Linked DNA regions of Ancylothrix sp. D3o. The protein of the gene in region 3 binds, or shares a complex with, the protein of the main gene of each other region. Links are inferred from orthologs where the notes say so. Each region holds a gene or a part of one and is shown on either strand. Other genes may lie near its edges. The genes, in order: NG798_RS14150, nuoH and ndhK.

Evidence for each region.
Region 1: the proteins of ndhK (region 3) and NG798_RS14150 are in contact, whole or in part, in a cryo-EM structure (PDB 6KHJ), measured with the Thermosynechococcus vestitus proteins. The link is inferred for Ancylothrix sp. D3o from one-to-one orthologs. Residues at the interface, in WP_011056552.1 of Thermosynechococcus vestitus: Leu46, Met47, Tyr48, Thr50, Ala51, Cys52, Phe54, Ile55, Glu56, Ala58, Ala59, Ile61, Gly62, Ser63, Arg64, Phe65, Asn76, Pro78, Thr89, Thr91, Lys93, Met94, Ala97, Leu101, Met123, Phe124, Ser126, Asp127, Ser128, Tyr129; in WP_011057128.1 of Thermosynechococcus vestitus: Pro17, His18, His19, Pro20, Ser21, Met22, Val25, Arg27, Met29, Thr31, Ile38, Asp39, Cys40, Glu41, Pro42, Val43, Ile44, Gly45, Tyr46, Leu47, His48, Arg49, Gly50, Met51, Lys53, Ile54, Asn57, Arg58, Pro65, Tyr66.
Region 2: the proteins of ndhK (region 3) and nuoH are in contact, whole or in part, in a crystal structure (PDB 6Y11), measured with the Thermus thermophilus proteins. The link is inferred for Ancylothrix sp. D3o from one-to-one orthologs. Residues at the interface, in WP_096411117.1 of Thermus thermophilus: Arg16, Glu17, Gly18, Leu24, Leu27, Val28, Trp30, Gly31, Arg32, Asn34, Ser35, Trp37, Thr54, Asp55, Ala56, Asp59, Ala61, Arg62, Phe63, Gly64, Glu66, Val67, Phe68, Arg69, Ala70, Ser71, Arg73, Gln74, Ala75, Asp76; in WP_096411122.1 of Thermus thermophilus: Arg36, Val44, Arg45, Met46, Gly47, Pro48, Asn49, Arg50, Val51, Leu57, Gln58, Ala61, Asp62, Ile64, Lys65, Ile67, Phe68, Lys69, Glu70, Ile72, Val74, Glu223, Ala224, Glu225, His233, Thr234, Glu235, Tyr236, Ser237, Trp241.

Annotation. Positions count from the first base shown.
Region 1 is NZ_JAMXEX010000007.1:14,139-20,466, reverse strand. Bases 3,533-6,328 are described here. They hold NG798_RS14150 (NAD(P)H-quinone oxidoreductase subunit H), read right to left. Parts: upstream 5,625-6,328; coding sequence 4,440-5,624; downstream 3,533-4,439. Other genes in these bases: rsmH (16S rRNA (cytosine(1402)-N(4))-methyltransferase RsmH), read left to right, coding at 5,871-6,328; NG798_RS14155 (class I SAM-dependent methyltransferase), read right to left, coding at 3,533-4,315. In the rest of the region: NG798_RS14165 (ABC transporter substrate-binding protein), read left to right, coding at 1-1,323; NG798_RS14160 (ABC transporter permease), read left to right, coding at 1,464-2,489; more of NG798_RS14155, read right to left, coding at 3,152-3,532.
Region 2 is NZ_JAMXEX010000001.1:188,077-194,470, reverse strand. Bases 394-3,255 are described here. They hold nuoH (NADH-quinone oxidoreductase subunit NuoH), read right to left. Parts: upstream 2,453-3,255; coding sequence 1,334-2,452; downstream 394-1,333. Other genes in these bases: NG798_RS00875 (metal ABC transporter permease), read right to left, coding at 2,725-3,255; ndhI (NAD(P)H-quinone oxidoreductase subunit I), read right to left, coding at 661-1,245; NG798_RS00890 (NADH-quinone oxidoreductase subunit J), read right to left, coding at 394-543. Also shown: more of NG798_RS00890, read right to left, coding at 1-393; more of NG798_RS00875, read right to left, coding at 3,256-3,579; NG798_RS00870 (metal ABC transporter ATP-binding protein), read right to left, coding at 3,600-4,448; NG798_RS00865 (metal ABC transporter solute-binding protein, Zn/Mn family), read right to left, coding at 4,454-5,410; NG798_RS00860 (FAD-binding oxidoreductase), read right to left, coding at 5,610-6,394. UniProt on the Escherichia coli protein: NDH-1 shuttles electrons from NADH, via FMN and iron-sulfur (Fe-S) centers, to quinones in the respiratory chain. The immediate electron acceptor for the enzyme in this species is believed to be ubiquinone.
Region 3 is NZ_JAMXEX010000018.1:67,951-74,319, forward strand. Bases 1,336-4,172 are described here. They hold ndhK (photosynthetic/respiratory NAD(P)H-quinone oxidoreductase subunit K), read left to right. Parts: upstream 1,336-2,314; coding sequence 2,315-3,031; downstream 3,032-4,172. Other genes in these bases: NG798_RS22305 (rubredoxin), read right to left, coding at 1,336-1,471; ndhC (photosynthetic/respiratory NAD(P)H-quinone oxidoreductase subunit C), read left to right, coding at 1,962-2,324; NG798_RS22320 (NAD(P)H-quinone oxidoreductase subunit J), read left to right, coding at 3,024-3,524; NG798_RS22325 (Uma2 family endonuclease), read left to right, coding at 3,743-4,172. Also shown: NG798_RS22300 (photosynthesis system II assembly factor Ycf48), read right to left, coding at 72-1,079; more of NG798_RS22305, read right to left, coding at 1,136-1,335; more of NG798_RS22325, read left to right, coding at 4,173-4,360; NG798_RS22330 (KTSC domain-containing protein), read left to right, coding at 4,874-5,299; NG798_RS22335 (response regulator), read left to right, coding at 5,478-5,843; NG798_RS22340 (chemotaxis protein CheA), read left to right, coding at 5,863-6,369. UniProt on the Escherichia coli protein: NDH-1 shuttles electrons from NADH, via FMN and iron-sulfur (Fe-S) centers, to quinones in the respiratory chain. The immediate electron acceptor for the enzyme in this species is ubiquinone.

The DNA.
Region 1 (6,328 bases), on a different replicon or contig from region 3:
TTAACCTACACCATCCCCTTAAGAAAAGGCGTATTATTCCACGATGGCACAGAATTTAATGCCGAAGCAATGGCATTTTCCCTCAATAGGCTAATAGAAAATGGAGGCCGGCCATCCTCATTATTTGCCGGTAGAGTAGATTCAATAAAAGCCACCGGCGATTACGAATTAACCATCAAACTCAAAAAACCCTTTGCAGCATTCACATCATTACTAACATTTTTTGGAGCCTGTCCAGTATCTCCAAAAGCCTACGAAACCGGCACCGGCAAATTCAAACCCGACACATTTGTAGGCACCGGCCCCTATAAATTAACCAGCTACGGAACCGACAACATCAAACTCGAACCCTTTGAGAAATATTGGGGAGAAAAACCCCTCAACAAAGGCATAGATATCCAACGCCTAAGCAATTCATCAAACCTCTTTACATCCTTCCGCACAGGCGCCGTTGACGTAGCTTATCAAACCTTAGATTTAGACCAAATTTCCAACTTAGAAAAACAAGCATCTTCCACCGGCTGGCAAGTTTTTTCCCAACGCAGCAACGGCATTTATTACCTCAACCTAAACCTGCAAAGCAAACCCCTAGATAACCTCGCAGTAAGACAAGCCTTAGCCGCAGTCATCGACCGGCCCGTATTGCAAAACCGAGTATTTCGCGGTCAAATTGAACCGCTTTATAGCCTCATTCCCGTCACAATGGAAGACATCTATCAGCCGGTGTTTAAAGAACAAAATGGAGACACCAATATAAACAAAGCAACCGAAGCCTTAAAACAGGCCGGTTACAGCCCCCAAAACCCATTAAAACTCGAACTTTGGTATCGTTCAAACCTCACCACAGACAGCCTAGTAGCCAGCACCCTCAAAGCCGACATAGAAAGAAAACTCGGAGGAATCTTACAACTGCAATTAAACGGAGTCGAATCAGCCACCGCCTACGATAACCTAGCCAAAGGAATTTATCCCTTATTTATCTTAGATTGGAGTCCCGACTTTTTAGACCCCGACAACTACCTGCAACCCTTCATGGAATGCACCAAAGGAACAGCAGAAAAAGGCTGTGAAGAAGGAGAAACAAAACAAGCCGGTTCCTTTTACTACAACCCCCGCGCTAACGAACTCATAGACAAACAAAGAAAAGAACAAAACCCTCAAACCCGCAAACAAATATTCCAAGAACTGCAACAAATTGTCGCCAAAGACATCCCCTATATTCCCCTATGGCAAGGTAAAGAATACCTATTTGCCCAAAAACAAATTCAAGGAATAACAATCGAACCCACCCAACGCATCCCATTCTGGACAATGAAAAAATAAACCTCTCCTCCCCAATCTCTGCCTCGCTTTTTCAGAGGAGGCAGAGCCAAATACCCATCAAAAACCATCCTATTCATCCGCGTTTATCTGCGTTTATCTGCGGTTAAATATATAAACCCCAGCATCCAAAAAAAACCCCCATGTCAAGATCAAAAGCCCTACAATCCTACATAATACTCAGACTACTATTAGCCCCCCTAATGCTTTTCACAATAATCACAGTAGTCTTTTTATTACTGAGAGCAACCCCCGGAGATCCAATCGATGCAATATTAGGGCCAAAAGCCTCCCAAGAAGCCAAAGAAATAATGAGAGAACAATTAGGACTAGCCGGCCCCATCTGGCTACAATACCTAAACTACCTCAAACAACTACTCAACTTCGACCTAGGAACCTCAATAACAACACGCGGAGAAACCGTCTGGAAAATCATCACAGACTACTTTCCTGCCACAGTAGAATTAGCAGTATTTAGTATGCTAATTGCCCTAACTGTTGGCATAGGAATAGGCATGATGTCAGCATCAAAACCCAACACCGGCTGGGATGCTGGAGGCCGATTATTTGGCATCATCACCTACTCAGTCCCCGCCTTTTGGGCCGGCATGATCTTACAACTAATATTCGGCGTACAATTAGGCTGGTTTCCATTAGGAACCCGTTTCCCCGTCACCATCACCCCACCCCCAACAATCACCGGCCTTTACACCCTTGATAGCCTCCTTTCTGGCAACCTCACCCAATTTTTTACCGCCCTTCATCACCTCGCCTTACCATCAATAACCCTCGGAATTCTCATCAGCGGAATTTTTGAAAGAATTGTCCGCGTAAACCTCAAGCAAACCCTACAAGCCGACTATGTAGAAGCCGCCAGAGCCAGAGGCATTCCAGAAGGGCGAATTTTAGTTTCCCACGCCCTAAAAAACGCCTTAATTCCAGTTATCACCGTACTCGGATTAACCCTAGCTTCCCTACTCGGAGGAGCCATCTTAACCGAAGTCACATTTTCATGGCCAGGATTAGCCAACCGGCTTTATGAAGCCATCTCCTCCCGCGACTATCCAACCGTACAAGGAATTGTCGTATTTTTTGCAGCAATAGTCGTAATTGCCAGCATCTTAATCGACATTTTAAACGCCTACATCGATCCGCGAATTCGCTATTAATAGATGAGAAACTCCCCTTTTTTCTGGCAAAGGGGAGATATATTTTTTGAATAAAAATAATATTGAAATCATCTTGCTAAATAAAAGTATTTATAATAACAGCAATTATTAAAACCCCTAATAAATATTTTCTTAACTCAAAGCTAGTGTAAAGCCTTGAGAAATCTTTGAATTATCCTCATCCTATTTCCTACATCCGCAAAAAGTAATACTCCTCAAGACACACCCAATCAAAAAATATACGGATGTAGCCAATCTCAGCTAGTAAAGAATGATATACCAATTGCCATAGGCCATTGACGCTAAGAGTGCGTCACACTAAAAGTAGTCCCAGCTTATTTAAAATCCCCCGATTAACAATGTTTTCTAAAACCAGACAAGCCGAAACAAAAATCTCCTTAAACCGAAAAAACTGTCAACACTGCGCTTTCTGGAGTCGCCGACAACCAGAAGTAGGAAACTGTTGGCTAAACGACCAGCCATTCCAAACAAAATCTTATCAAGTTTGCCAGCACTTCCGTAAACGATATCATCTCCCAGACTCCGAAGAATTTAACTAAAATAAAAACATTACCAAAAAGCCGGTTTCCCCAAACCCCGGCTTTTTTAAAACCTTTTTTTCAACCTCACAAAAAACCGCATTTACCAATCTAACAAACCCGCTACATCACCGGCATCATTAACCCCTTCAAACCCACATTTATCTCGCTTTCATTCAAACTTTTACACTGCACCAAAACCCCAAAATTTCCCAACCCCATAGGATTCATTAAACTATGCAAAACCTCCCGCCGGCGCAACACATTCCCAATATCCTCAACCTCGCCAACAAAAGACAAAGCAGCAATTCTTTCACCCAACCCCAAAGCCATCAAAAATAACCCCTGCTGCACAAACCCAACCTTATCCAACCCACACAAAAAACCCTGTTTTTCCAACGCCGTAAAATCCACATGAGCCGTAATATCTTGAAACCCCACATTAACATACGGATCATTATGATGAGAATGCTTAAAATAACATTGTAAAGTACCTTCATTTCTGCGGGGATGATAAAACCTTTCCGCAGTATAACCATAATCAATCGTCAAAACATAACCCCGACAAAGCCGGCTCCCCACCAACTTCATCCACTCCAACCCCGCCAAATTTACCTCCGTACGATACCCATCTTCATAACCACAAATATCAACCCCAACAAACTTAAAATAATCCTCTATTGCCGGTGTCGAAACATCCCCCACCACCTCCGTGAAATCCCCCCCTTCAAAACTCACATAAACTTCCCGTAATTTTTGATTTTCTACCGCCACCAAATGCACCGGCAAAGCATCCACCAACTCATTAGAAAAAAAGCAGCCGGTAATCGAATTCTCCTCTATCTCATCCCACCCACACCAACGAATCTTAGCCCCAAAATTACTTGACAACTTATCTAAAATCTGCTTTTGTTCCGCAATCAAACCGGCAGCCTTTTCAACAATCAAATATTCCAAACACTCAAAAAAATCAAAATGATGCTTATGCAAAAACTTCAAAACATCCGCCGCCAATAACCCTTGACCGGCCCCCATTTCCACCAACTGAAAACAAGCGGGTTTCCCCAAAACTTCCCACATTTGGGCAAACTGAACCGCCAACAACTCCCCAAAATCCTTACATAAATGCGGCGAAGTCACAAAATCTCCATCCGCTCCAATATTCACCTTATTTGTTGCATAATACCCCTGTTCAGGATGATATAAAACCAACTCCATATACTCAGCAAAAGAAATTCTTCCCTGAGAGTTTTCTGATATTTTTTGGCTAATTATTTCTGAGAGCATATTTTTATTAACCGCAGATCAACGCAGATAAACGCGGATGGGTTTTCTGCTTCTAAAAAAAGTTAACCACAGATGCACACAAATAGCCTATCTGCGTCCATCTGCGTTCATCTGCGGTTCAAAATTAACGATCAACCGAACCCATAATCACATCGATACTGCCCAAAATCGTCACAATATCTGCAACCTTCATCCCGCGCAACAACTGCGGTAAAATTTGCAAATTGACAAAATCAGCAGCCCGAATTTTCCAACGCCAGGGGAAAACATTATCATCCCCCATGATGAAAATTCCTAACTCACCTTTCCCGCTTTCAACGCGCACATAATGTTCACCTTTGGGAATCTTAAAAGTAGGAGCAATCTTTTTACCGATAAACTGATAATCAAAACTGTTCCACTCAGACTTCGGCCCCTCGGTCATCCGTTTGGCTTCCAAATTTTCATAAGGGCCACCAGGCAGACCCTTTAAAGCTTGACGGATAATTTTCACAGACTCACGCATTTCGCGGATACGCACCAAATAGCGAGCCATACAATCACCCGCTGTTTCCCACTGCACATCCCAGTCTAACTCGTCATAACATTCGTAGTGGTCAACCTTGCGTAAATCCCACTGTACCCCAGAAGCGCGCAACACCGGCCCAGAAAGTGCCCAGTTAAGTGCCTCTTCACGACTGATAGTACCAATGCCTTCAACGCGGCGGCGGAAAATTGGGTTATCTGTAATTAACCGCTCATACTCGTCAACTTTCGGCATCATGTAATCACAGAAGTCATAACACTTATCTACCCAACCATAGGGTAAATCAGCCGCCACCCCGCCAATACGGAAGTAATTATTATTTACCATCCGGTAGCCGGTTGCTGCTTCCCAGAGGTCATAAATTAATTCGCGTTCGCGGAAAATGTAAAAGAACGGAGTTTGTGCGCCAACGTCCGCCATGAAGGGGCCAAGCCACAACAAATGGTTAGCAATGCGGTTCAACTCCAGCATAACCATGCGGATATAACTGGCACGTTTGGGCACCGCGATATCGGCTAATTTTTCCGGTGCATTCACCGTCACCGCTTCGTTAAACATCCCCTCTGCATAGTCCCACCGGCTCACATAGGGAACGTACATCACATTAGTACGATTCTCGGCGATTTTTTCCATTCCCCGGTGCAAATAGCCAATTACCGGCTCGCAGTCGAGGACATTTTCGCCATCCAACGTCACAATCAAGCGTAACACCCCGTGCATTGAGGGATGGTGTGGCCCCATGTTCAAAATCATGGGTTCTGTTCTTGTCTCTAGTCTCGGCATCGCTATTGCATTCTCCCCTTTATCAGTTTTTGCACCGGCCCCACCATTTTCCCATCTACGGCAAAAAACAGCGCCGGTGTTCTGTCTCAGCTTTATGTTGAGTTTTATTTAGCTTCTCCTCATTATATTGGCTGAAGGCAAAGCACTTTGAGCAAGATAGTTTTAATCGCTTATAGCCGCCATTGACAAATTTGTATTCACAGCCTCCAAACAACGCACAATAGAAGCGGCGTTAATTTACCAAAAATGACAGACTCTCCAACTCCACCGGCCTTTGTCCATATCCCCGTCCTTGCCAAAGAACTCATCGAAGCTTTAAATATCCACCCAGGCGGACACTACCTTGATGCCACCCTGGGGGCCGGTGGTCATACCAGCCTCATCCTCGCCACCTCCCCCGATGTCCGTGTCACCGCCATAGACCGCGACGAACAAGCCATTGCCACTGCTCAAACTTATTTATCACAATTCGGCGAAAATGTCAAGATATGGCGCGGAAATTTTTGTGAATATCCGGGGCAAAGCGAGCAATTTGATGGAATCATAGCCGATTTAGGCGTAAGTTCCGGGCAACTAGACACACCGGCACGAGGGTTTAGCTTTCGGCACACCGCCGCACTCGATATGCGGATGGACAACCGACAACCCCTGACAGCAGCCGAAATCATCAACAAATGGCAAGAAAAACAACTCGCCGATATATT
Region 2 (6,394 bases), on a different replicon or contig from region 3:
CTGAGGTAACTGAGAAGAAATTTCTTCCGGCAGATATTCCCGACGCGCCAAAATAATCGCCCCCACCATTGCCATCAGCAACAGCACAGAAGCCATCTCAAACGGCAACAAAAAGTCGCTAAAGAAATGTTCGCCCAGCTTAACAATCGACTCATCACCGGCCGGTACAGCCGCCGAAACAGCCCAAGGAGTAGACAAAACCATCGTCCCCAAAAGCGCAAACAAACCAACACAAACCAACGCCGTCGCACCTCTGCGAATCCAAGCATTAGTCATCGGCACAAAATCCTCGCGCTTATTGACGAGCATAATTGCAAACAAAATCAAAACGTTAACAGCGCCCACATAAACAAGCAACTGCGCCGCCGCCACAAAATCAGCATTTAGCAGCAAATACATCCCTGCAATACTGATAAAAACAGCCGCCAGCAAAAACGCCGAATAAACAATATTAGAAAGCAGCACCACACCAAGCGCCGCCCCAATCATCATCAATGCCAGCAACCCAAAAGAAACAACTTGAACGCCTTCCGCTAAATTCACAGCTTTTTGTCCTCAGTTAGTTGAAAATCACTTTGGGTAAGAGGTAATCGCTCAAAAAATCCAGCATTTTTTGTTTCCAATGAGCGACAAAATTTCCCCCTTACCACGCACAGAAAATTACTTTTTGGTTTGTTCCATAATTTGCTCAGGGCGCAAACCGGCACGCTGGGAACCCGCAGGCAAATCGTGACCATCAATTTCGCCCTTCGGCAAATAAGCAAACTCACGAATCGGAGTCACCATCGGGTCATTTGTTACCTTATAAGGCAAACGACCCAAAGCAACGTTATCAAAATTCAACTCATGCCGGTCATAAACAGCTAACTCGTACTCTTCCGTCATTGACAAACAATTAGTCGGGCAGTATTCCACACAATTTCCGCAGAAAATACACACCCCGAAATCGATACTATAGTGCTTAAGCTGCTTCTTCTTCGTTTCCTTATTAAACTCCCAATCAACCACCGGCAAATTGATCGGACAAACCCGAACACAAACCTCACAAGAAATACACTTATCAAACTCAAAATGAATCCGACCCCGGAAACGTTCAGAAGGAATCACCTTTTCGTAAGGATATTGCACCGTCACCGGGCGCCGGCGCATATGGTCAAAAGTCACAGATAAACCTTGACCAATATATTTAGCAGCTTGAAACGCTTCTTTTGTGTAATCGCCCACTTGATTGAGAAACTTTAACATGATGCTCTTTCTCTTTTGTTAGGTCAAAAATCCTTAATCAAAAGTCCTTGGTCATTGGGCAAATATATCGCCAATGACCCAAACTTTTTTAGCCACCAAAAGCAAACGGAAAAGCCAGTTTCAGACCGGCAGTTAGTAACAAATTAACTAACCCAACCGGCAACAAAAACTTCCAGCCTAGATCCAGCAATTGGTCAATACGAACGCGGGGAACAGTCCAGCGCAACAAAATCGCCAAAAACACAAAGAAATAAGCCTTGAGCAAAGTCATCGTAATGCCCAAAGTCCCATTCACAACTTGCAACCAAGGAGTAGACTCACTCACGCCCAACCAACCGGCAACCACGCCAACCGGAAGCGGAGACTCCCAACCGCCGAAATACAAAACCGCAACCATCAAAGCCGACAGCACAAGGTTTACATAAGAAGCCAGATAATAGAGCGCAAACTTCATACCAGAGTATTCAGTTTGATAACCGGCCACCAACTCTTCCTCAGCTTCCGGCAAGTCAAAAGGTAAACGTTCGCATTCCGCCAAAGCAGCAATCCAGAAAATAATAAAACCCACCGGTTGCCGCCAGATATTCCAGCCCAAAATTCCATAACCGGCTTGTTGGTTAACAATATCAATAGTGCTGAGACTATTCGACATCATTACCACAGCCAAAACAGCCAGAGCCAGCGGAATTTCATAACTAATTGATTGTGCTGCTGCCCGCAACCCTCCCAACAGAGAGTATTTATTATTAGAAGCGTAACCAGACATCAACAAACCAATCGGCTGAAGGCTGGCCAAAGCAATCCACAAAAACACCGCCGAACCCACATCACTAAGGATGAGATTTTGTCCAAACGGCACGATTAGATACGACACAAAAACCGGAATAATCACAATGATTGGCCCAGCCGTAAACAGAATCGTATCTGTTTTCGCAGCCACCACATCTTCCTTAAAAACCAACTTCAAACCATCAGCCGCCGCCTGCAAAACACCAAGCGGGCCGGCATACTCTGGCCCGATTCGCTGTTGAGCCGCCGCCGAAATTTTTCGCTCAAGCCAAACAGTCACTAGCACCCCAACGGTAGCCGCCACCAGCAACACCAGCATCGGCAAAGGCATCCAAAGCACCTTTGCAGTGCCGGCTGGCAGGCCCAAATTCCGCAGGGCTTCTATAAAACTTCCTTGCAGGTCTATTCCAGGGTTCATGTTTCCCGCTCAATGACAGATTATGAAGATATTTAACTTGCCCCAACTTAGTATATCGCTCGGTGGTGGACACAAGGAAAGCCCCGACCGGCTCTTTTACTCACCGCCCCATCATCCCTGCTTATAACCTTCATAGATTTTTCCCTTTCCGCCTACAGACGTTCCGCCGTCCAGACGTTCCAGCGGAACGTCTCTACCATAAACCCAAAAAACAAACAGACAACACATCTGTGGGGCATCCTGGCTGCCCTCAATATGCGCTAGTAAAACCCTCAACCACGCACCAGCAGCTTTCGCCCCACCAAAATCAGCAAAAACACCAAAAACTGCACCACCACAATACTAGGGCCAGACGCCAAATTAAACGAACCCGAAACCACCATCCCGCCAATACTACTCAAAGCCCCCAAAAACACAGAAATTCCCAAAAATCTCGCAAATTGATGCGTCACCAATTTAGCTGTCGCCGCCGGAATCACCAAAAAAGCATTAACCAACAACACACCCACCGCCTTAATAGCCACCGCCACCGCCAAAGAAAGCAACATCACAAACAAATATTGATGCAGCTTCACCGCAATTCCTTGAACCTTTGCCACCCCAACATTTAACGTAATCAAAACTTGCTGCCGCAACGTCGAAAGCAAAAACACACTACTACTAACCAACAACCCCAAAATCAACAACAAATCTGTATTCCCAATCCCTAAAATATCCCCAAACAAAACCCCCATCAAATTACCTTGATAGCCTTTAATAAAACTCGTCAAAATCACACCAGCAGCCAAAGCCGCCGAAACAGCAATACTAAAAACGCTATCATTATTTAAATCAGTTTGCTCAATTAAATATAAAACCAAAACCCCAAAAGCCAGCGTAAAAGGTAACAAAGTCCAAGTCGGATCTATCCCTAACAATAACCCTATTGCAATTCCCACCAACGCCGCATGACCGACAGTATGACTAAAAAAAGATAACTGTCTCAAAGTCACAAAACATCCCAATAATCCCCCCAACATTCCCATCAAAACCCCACCGGCAAGCGCTCTCTGCATGAAGGGATATTGCAGCAAAGTTAAAAAATCATTGCTTTGAGCCAAACCAAAAAACGAAGAAAAAAATAGCATGATTTCCAGCCGATAAAGCTTTAATGTTTGTGGTAATACCGACTAAAAGCCGGCCCATAAGTCGCCAAAAGATTCTGCGTAGAAAGAGCAATTTCTGGCGTGCCGGTGCAAACAATACTTTGATTTAGGCAAATAACGCGGTCACAATGCCGGCTTACCATATCTAAATCATGGGAAACTTGCAACACTGTCCAATTTTGCTCACTTTTTAGCTCATTTAACAACGAATAAAATTCAGCCTCCCCTTGAGCATCAACCCCCGCAAAAGCTTCATCTAATACCAACAACTGCCGCCGCATCACCAAACAATAAGCCAGCAAAACTCTTTTCAATTGTCCGCCACTTAAAGTCCCAATTGCTTGATGCCTCAAATGATAAGCATCTACTCGCTGCAAAGCAATTTTTACAGCCATTTCTTTTTCAGGATTTTTTTGCCAAAGTTCCTTAAATCTTAAAGAAAATTTCCCAGCCTTCTTTGTATTCCCATCCCCAGTTTCCCTTTTCTCTTCCTTCACCCATCCCAAAGCTACCAACTCCGCTACCGAAAGCGGAAAACTGCGATCAAATACAAAATTCTGTGGCACATAGCCAATTTGATGTGCTAAATTTCCCAACCTTTCTAAAGACCGGCCAAAAATTTCTATATTTCCAGAACTCCGTTTAATTAAGCCCAGAATCGCCCGCACCAGCGTACTCTTGCCCGCCCCATTTGGGCCGACTACAGCAGTATCCGTTCCCCGTTGTAATTCAAAGGAAACATTATTAAGCGCTGCATAGTTACCTTGATAAACCGTTAAATCGCTGACCTTCAAAACGGGCACATTTAAAGCAGCAAGTTGCCAACTTTCAGACAAATTATAATTACTCACGTTTTTTACTTACACGCCGATTTAATAGTTTCTAAATTTGTTCGCATAGCCGAAAAATAATGCTGAGGTTCCAGCGGGCCGGTTTCCAAAGAATCCAGCGGACGCAACTCTAAATTCAAATCTTTTGACAGACTCGACAACAACTTATTATCAACCCCAGACTCACCAAACAAAGCCTTAACATTATATTGCTTAACCGCTTCAATTGTTCTCTGCACATCTGCCGGTGACAAACTTGATTCGGGAATTTCCACCACAGCCACTTGTCGGAGGTTATAACGCTTCGCCAAATACGGAAAAGCGTCATGGAAAGTAATAAAAGTACAGTTCGGATACTTTGCTAATTGTTGCTTAAATTCAGCATCCAACTGTTCAAGCTGCTGAATATAAGCAGCGGCGTTTGCTTGATAGGTTCCCTTATTTTCTGGATCAACTTCCATCAAATTATCCCGAATCACCTCCACTTGCTGTTTTGCCAAAACTGGATCAAGCCAAACATGAGGATTACCATCACTGTGCGAGTGATCATGTTCTTTTTCACCGCCACTTTTAACCGGCTTCTCTACCGGCGAAACTTCTTCTAATATTGAAATACCCGAACTCGCTTCAATTTCCTTTAACTTTGTATTTTGAGCATTCTTAACCGTCGTTTCCAAAAACTCCTCTAAACCCATACCATTTTTTACCAAAATATCCGCTTTCGATATCGCTTGAACATTCGCCGGTGTTGCTTGATATTCGTGTAAATCTGTCCCCGGAGGTAGTAAAACTTCTACCTCTGCTTTTTCCCCCGCCACCGCCTTCGTAAACCAATACATCGGCAAAAATGTCGCCACTATTTTAAGTTGAGGTTTTTCAGATACCGGACTTTGCAATTTAGATGCAGGCGGTTGAGGCTGCTCACTGCACGCCAAAAGCAACAAAAAAGCCGGTAACAAATTCCGCAGGTTGAGATATCTCACACACTTTCTCCGCAAATCAAACTCAAAGCACCTTTGTGCTCTCGATCTTCATTTTAGCTCTATTATGAGACTTATTCTCATTCTCTTTTTAGGCCGAAAGGCCAAAGGAGTCAGCGAAAAACCGGCACCCCTACCCCCCATGAAGATGTTTTTCCACAAAATCACCCTCCCGAAGTTAGGATGAATTTTTCAAACCAACCTAGCCATGATGATCGCTTCCTGATCCAAACTTCCAGCCATCCAACCGGCGCTGCATATAATAATCCCATCCCGCCGGCAAACTTTTTAAACCCAATTCCAAGCCATTCCCCACCGAAAACAAGCCGGTATAAACCCCCAAATTCACATAATGCCCCATCCACTCCACCAACGGCATTATCCCCAACTGCGGAACTAAATTTGCAATTAATTTCGGATGATTCAAAGCAGTTTTTAACAACGTTTGACTCAATCCCGAAAACTGCACCACATCCTGCAAAAACGGCTTCAAAACCGGCTCACCCAACTTTTCCATTTCTGCAAACACCGCCGACAACAAACGATTAATTTGTTGAGGTTCTGCCTTTTGATTCAATCCCACAGTCATCGCCTTTTGAAACAACCAAGTCACCGACAAACTTGGCTGATAAGGTTGCAACAAAGCCAACGCATTCTGGCTCAAAATATCCGCTTTTAACGCCTCCTCAACCCCCACCGTTAACCGCTGCAAATGGCGCAACATTGCCCCAAAACCCCCAAAACTCAAAGGCGACTGACACCCACTACTATCCCCCACCGCTATCACCCGATCCCAAGGCATTTGGACAGGGCTTTGACGATAAGAAGGAAAAAAACCAAACAACGCCCGCACCAAGTTTAAATGCTCAATTTCCACATTTTGATATTGAGGCAATAATCGCAAATATTCCTCAAACAAAAACTCCAAACTAAACCTATCTGCCTCAGCATCCAAATAAGTAAATAAATAAGTCGTTCTGCCATCGC
Region 3 (6,369 bases):
TTTGCTTTTTTGGTGGTTGAACGCGAGCCAAAGTGGAAGCCGGTTTTTATACCGGCCTCTGTTTTTTGAGGTTATGCAGCAGCAGAGCTTTGTTGATATTTCAACAAAATACCTTGTTGACCAATGATAAAGCCAGAGTCGGGCGAAACAAAGACAATTCTGTAAAAGTTTGAAGGGACTTCTTCAACTTCACGGTCTTTTTGCCATGTTTTGCCACCATCCAAACTGCACAGTAGTTGACCGCTACCACCGGCCAGCCAAACTTCCGAAGGAGTGCGGTAGGCGATATCGAGTAATCCCCAACTGGTAGAAAGTTCTGGAAAAACGGCTTTTTCCCATTCTTCGGGGTTTTCGGGGTTTGTAAATTGCAATTGACCGCCTCTGGCCAGCATCCACAGGTTGCCATCGGGGGTAAAGCCCATGTTTTGGACACGGCGAGAGCTATTGCGGTTGTGGGGTGTCCAGGCATTTTGGCCGGGTTCCCATACAGAATAAAAGTTGCCTTTGGCGGAGACGGCGACATATTTCCCATCAGCCGAGCGCTGGATATTGCGGACGACCCCAACGGCTTCTTGTACCATTGCTTTCCAGTTTTGGCCGCCATCAGAAGTTTTGTAAATGGCTCCGACATCGGTTGTCATTTCGGCACTGTTGGGGCCGAGGGCTAAGATTGTCAGGGGTGAGCCGGGTAGTTTGCTGCTGAGGGGGATGCGTTCCCAGGTTTTGCCTTCGTCGTTGCTGTGTAGCAAGATCGAAGGTTCGCCAATAATCCAGCCTTCTTTACCAGAAAAGCTTACAGATGTCAAGCGGGCTTTTGTATCTTCTTGAAGGTCGATGGGTTTTTGTTCCCAGGTTTGGCCGCCATCGGTGGTTTCGAGGATGGTGGCTTCACTGCCAACGATCCAACCGTGTTTGGGGTTGCCGGTGAAGGCGATGTCTTGGAGGTTGGCGGTGGTTGGCAGTTGGATGACTTGCCAGGGGTTGATCAGGGTGGTGGGGACTTTGCTACAGCCAACACACAAAACAACGGCCACGATTAAGGGCAGAATTCGTTTAAATAAAGTCTGGATTGAGTACATTGCTAGTAATATTTATCGGTTGGTTTTGGGTTTGTGGTACACGCGGTGATACCGACTTACTGTAAGCCGTAGAGGCTGAGAAAGAATATCACGGCTACTCCCAAGGCTCCAAAGATGAGGATGTTTTTTTGGCTTGGGGTGAGGGTGTTGACTCCTAAACCAAAACCTAAGTTTTCTTTAAATCCAGAGGCGGTGCCGGCGGGGCCAACGTTTGTAAAGGCTGTGGTTTTGGCTCCACATACGGGACAGCGCCAGGTTATGGGGAGTTCTTTAAAGGGGGTGTTGGCGGCGATGTCTCTTTTGGAGTCGCCTTTGAGGGGTTCGTAAACGTACCCGCAGGAGCGACATTCGTATTGATCGAGGTTGTTGGTATCGAGGGTTTCGGGACTCATGGCTCGGTAACGATAGGGTTTGGCGAGACAACTGGCCGGTGGACAAACTCAAGTTTTGGTTTGTCTTTCGGGTAGGAGCTTGGCCCTACTAATCCGGGCGCTACAGCAAGGGTCAATTGCTATGATATTAAAATCTGATGCTTTTTTGTTAACGTTTGTCAAGAATTTTGCTTTAAATTTTAATTTTTGTTTTTGGGGAAGGCTGGGTTAGGTTGCTTTATTGTGTGGGGTTTTGCTCTGTTGGCTTCCATAGAAATAATATTAAGCGTTCATAAGTATTTCTTTAAGAAAGTTCTTGTTGTGATTGGTTGAGAGGGTTGGAAAGCTTGAGGTTTGGTCAAGTTTGGTCTGGGGTGGGTTTGGGCTTGATGTTGGCTATGGGACTGGTTTGGCCTAGGGTGATGGTTTTGGCCTTGAAAATCTTAGGCATATATAATGTAATGTGAAGAATCGAAACAAACGTAACTTTACCCTTGGGTCTTTATTTATTGTGTTTGTCCTCAGCGGTTATGAGTATTTCCTGGGCTTTCTAATTATCAGCAGTCTGGTGCCGGTTCTGGCGCTGGGTGCCTCGAAGTTGCTAGGGCCCAAAGGTACGAGTGTGCAACGGCTCACTACTTACGAGTCGGGGATGGAGCCTATCGGTGGGGCTTGGATTCAGTTCAACATCCGCTACTATATGTTTGCTTTGGTTTTTGTGGTGTTTGATGTTGAGACTGTTTTCTTGTATCCCTGGGCTGTGGCTTTCCACCGGCTCGGTCTGTTGGCTTTTATTGAAGCCTTGATCTTTATCGGAATTCTGGTGATTGCTCTGGTTTATGCTTGGCGCAAAGGAGCCTTGGAATGGTCTTAAATACTCCGAATGGAAAAGGGCTGCTTAATCCGGTTGAACGGCCCCAGGTGACAAGCGAACTGTCGGAAAATGTGATTCTGACTTCGGTTGATGATTTGTATAACTGGGCTCGGCTTTCGAGTTTGTGGCCTTTGATGTATGGGACTGCTTGCTGTTTTATTGAGCTTGCGGCGATGATTGGTAGCCGGTTTGATTTTGACCGGTTTGGTTTGGTGCCTCGTTCTTCGCCTCGTCAGGCGGATCTGATTATTACGGCGGGCACGATTACCATGAAGTATGCCCCGGCGCTGGTGCGGTTGTATGAGCAAATGCCTGAGCCTAAGTATGTGATTGCTATGGGTGCTTGTACGATTACCGGCGGGATGTTTAGTGCAGATTCTCCGACGGCGGTGCGGGGGGTGGATAAGTTGATTCCTGTGGATTTGTATATTCCAGGTTGTCCGCCGCGTCCAGAGGCGATTATGGATGCAATCATTAAGTTGCGTAAAAAGGTTTCTAATGAATCGATTCAGGAACGGGGGAATTTACAGCAAACTCACCGTTTCTATACTCGTAAGCATGGGATGAAGCCGGTTCCTGATATTTTGACGGGCGCTTATTTGGCTTCTCCAACTCGTCAAACTCCTCCGAAGGAGTTGACGGAGGCGATAGGGATGCCGGTGCCTCCTGCTCTGTTGACGGCGAAGAAGGAGGAAGCTCGTGGCTGATAATACGCAGATTGTAGAGGCCGGTAAGGTTTCTCAGTGGCTGACAGAGAATGGTTTTGAGCATGAGGCTCTGCCGGCGGATCATTTGGGTGTGGAGATTATTAAGGTTGACCGGGAGTTTTTGCTTCCGTTGGCTACTGCTCTCTATGCTTATGGGTTTAATACTTTGTCTTGTCAGGGCGGTTATGATGTTGGCCCTGGTGATCAGTTGGTGAGTTTTTATCACTTGATTAAGGTGAGTGATAATGTGACTCAGCCAGAGGAAGTACGGGTGAAGGTGTTTTTGCCGCGTGATGATGCGCGGGTGCCTTCGGTGTACTGGATTTGGAAGTCGGCGGACTGGCAGGAGCGTGAGTCTTACGATATGTATGGGATTGTCTATGAGGGGCATCCTAATTTGAAGCGGATTTTGATGCCTGAAGATTGGGTGGGCTGGCCTTTGCGTAAGGATTATGTTTCGCCTGAGTTTTTTGAGTTACAGGATGCTTATTAAGGGTGTTTTGTAATTGGATTTTTTGGGGCCGGCATTTTCTTGTTTAAGGGGGTGCCGGTTTTTTTTATGGGGGTGTTGGTGTGATTGAAATGTCTATGAAAGCCGGACAAAATAAGAAAATAAAAGGTGCCGGTGGAGACTAAAAAAGGGATAGTTGATAAATGCTATAATAGGTAAAAAATCCTACTCAGAAAGGTTAAATGAAAAGGGGAAAGACTATGACTCAAGCTTTGACGAAAAAAGTAACGTTTGATGAATTTATTGCCTGGTATCCCGAAAAGTCAGAAAATCGCTATGAGTTACATAATGGGGTGATTGTTGAGATGCCTAAACCAAGAGGAAAACATTCGGAAATTGCTGGATTTATCACTTTAGAAATAGGGATTCACTGCCGACTTAAAGAGTTGCCTTATTTTATTCCTAAAGAGTTGATACTCAAGCCTTTTCGGGATGAGTCTGGGTATGAGCCGGATGTGATTGTTTTGGATAAGCAAAAAGTTGAAAAAGAGCCGCTTTGGGCAACTTCATCTGTTATTAGCATGGGGTCATCTGTGCGTTTAATTGTGGAGATAGCAAGTACAAATTGGCGGGATGATTATGCTTTGAAGGCGGCGGATTATGAGGAAATGGCTATTGCAGAATATTGGATTATTGATTATTTGGGTTTGGGTGGAAGACGATTTATTGGAAGTGAGAAGTTACCGACTTTATCGGTTTATCAGCTTGTTGATGGGGAGTATGAGGTGAGTCAGTTTCGGGGCAGTGAGACGGTTATCTCCGGGGTATTTCCTGAGTTGAATTTAACGGCAGAACAGATTTTTGGTGCAAGTTTGTAGCGGGCTGAGAAAAAAAATAAGCCGAAATATGACTGTTTAATTTCTGTCAATATCTTTGCGATGTTTGCAAAGAAAGAAGTTTTAAAGTATTAGTCAAATAAAAATTTATTGCTTTTGTTCTCGCCAAATACTCCTACTTTCAGGCAGACCGGCGGAATCTGGGCTATAACCGGCTGGAGTGATGTATTTAGCAGTGCTAGAGTCTGCGCGTTTGATGAAAGTCTCAGCCCGTAATGACTCAAATCAACCGGCAAAGCGCATAAACAGACTCGACACGCCCAACAATTCTTTTGTGCCAAAGTTCCGCAGTTTGAAACCCGCATTGAAAGCTTGTACCTCCCCCCGATCTCAAAAATTCCTGCCTCTATTGACTAAAAAATCAACTTAGGTTATAATTAGACAGAGGGCCAAAAACAGCAAGTCGCCGTTAAAGAAGGCATTTTTGTGAGATCGGCAACCTTGGCTGGGGCCACTTTAATCAAAGCATAAGCACCCAACCCATCCCAAAAACCTATGAAACTATCAAAAATAGACCTAAGCAGCATCATAGCAGCAGGCCACAAAAACGGCCAACTCAACTTATTAATAGACCGAGGCGAAGACATCGAACTAATAGAAATCCCCGCCCCAGTCGCCGCCTATAACGGACTGCAACAAGTCGCCGACATTGCCAACAGAGAAAGTAATCTCACAACACAAATTCCCGCTTCACAACCCATAGCCATGCTGCCGGTTAACTCAACAATGGCCGCCGCCATAGGATACGATCCAGAGCAACAAATATTACAAGTAGAATTTGCCACCGGCAAAATTTATCAATACAGCGACGTCGAAGAAGAAACCTGGGACAATCTCTGCGAAGCCGATTCAATTGGACGCTTTTACAACTATCAAATCAAAGGACACTATAACAGCCGGTGTCTTGATGACAGCCCTTAAAAATTTAACATTTACAAACAACTCAGCCCCCATTAAAACGCAACAAGCCCCTGCTATAATCAACAGGGGCTTGTCTTTATTCCATACATATAACATACATGAGATATAATCAGTACCAGCAGTACCCATCAGAGTCGCGCTCGACAAAAGCACATTCAACACCAACCTGTAAAGTTATATGAAGCAAATATTAGTAGTAGACGATTCAGCAACAATAAGGAGAATGGTAATGGCATCCTTAAGGCAAATTAGCGACGTCAACTTTAAAGAAGCCAGCAACGGATTAGAAGCAATAGAACAGCTTGTAATCGACCCCGTAGATTTAATGATTTTAGACTTAAATATGCCCGATATGCACGGATTAGAAGTCTTAAAATTTCTTAGAGAACATCAATTGTTTAAAAAAATACCCGTCATCGTATTAACAACAAAAAGCGACGCTACCAGCCGAGAAGAAGCCCTAGAAGCCGGAGCCTCGCAGTATGTCACCAAACCCTTCGAGCCCCAAAGCTTCGCCCAACAAGCAAAAGAACTCTTAAACTAAAACCTAAATAAAAACCGTTGTGGAAACAACCAACACCTCCGATGATTTTTTCGCCAGTTTTTTGGACGATTATTTTGCCGAATGCGAAGAACACTTAACCGCAATACGGCGGAACTTGCTCACCATAGAAGCACAAGCTTTCGCCACCACCGAACGACCAATAATTGACGAATTATTTCGCAGCTTTCACACCCTCAAAGGCTTATCCGGCATGGTAGGACTAAAAAAAGCCGAACGCCTAGCCCACGAAATGGAAAGCTACCTGCGCCTCGTGCGAGAAAACAAAGCCAGACTCAACCCCGTATCTACCGACGCCTTAATCGCCGCAACAAAAACCCTCGAACAAGTCATCGCCAACCGGCGCAACAACAACATCTCCCCAGACATCGAACACACAATCAATCACCTAAAAGCAGCCTTTTCCGAAACCGCTCCACATTCCCAAAACCCCCAACCAAAAACAGCCCCCACCCCACCCCAACAAATTCTTCCCAGCGTTACCTTAAAACCCCAAGAAGAAGAACTC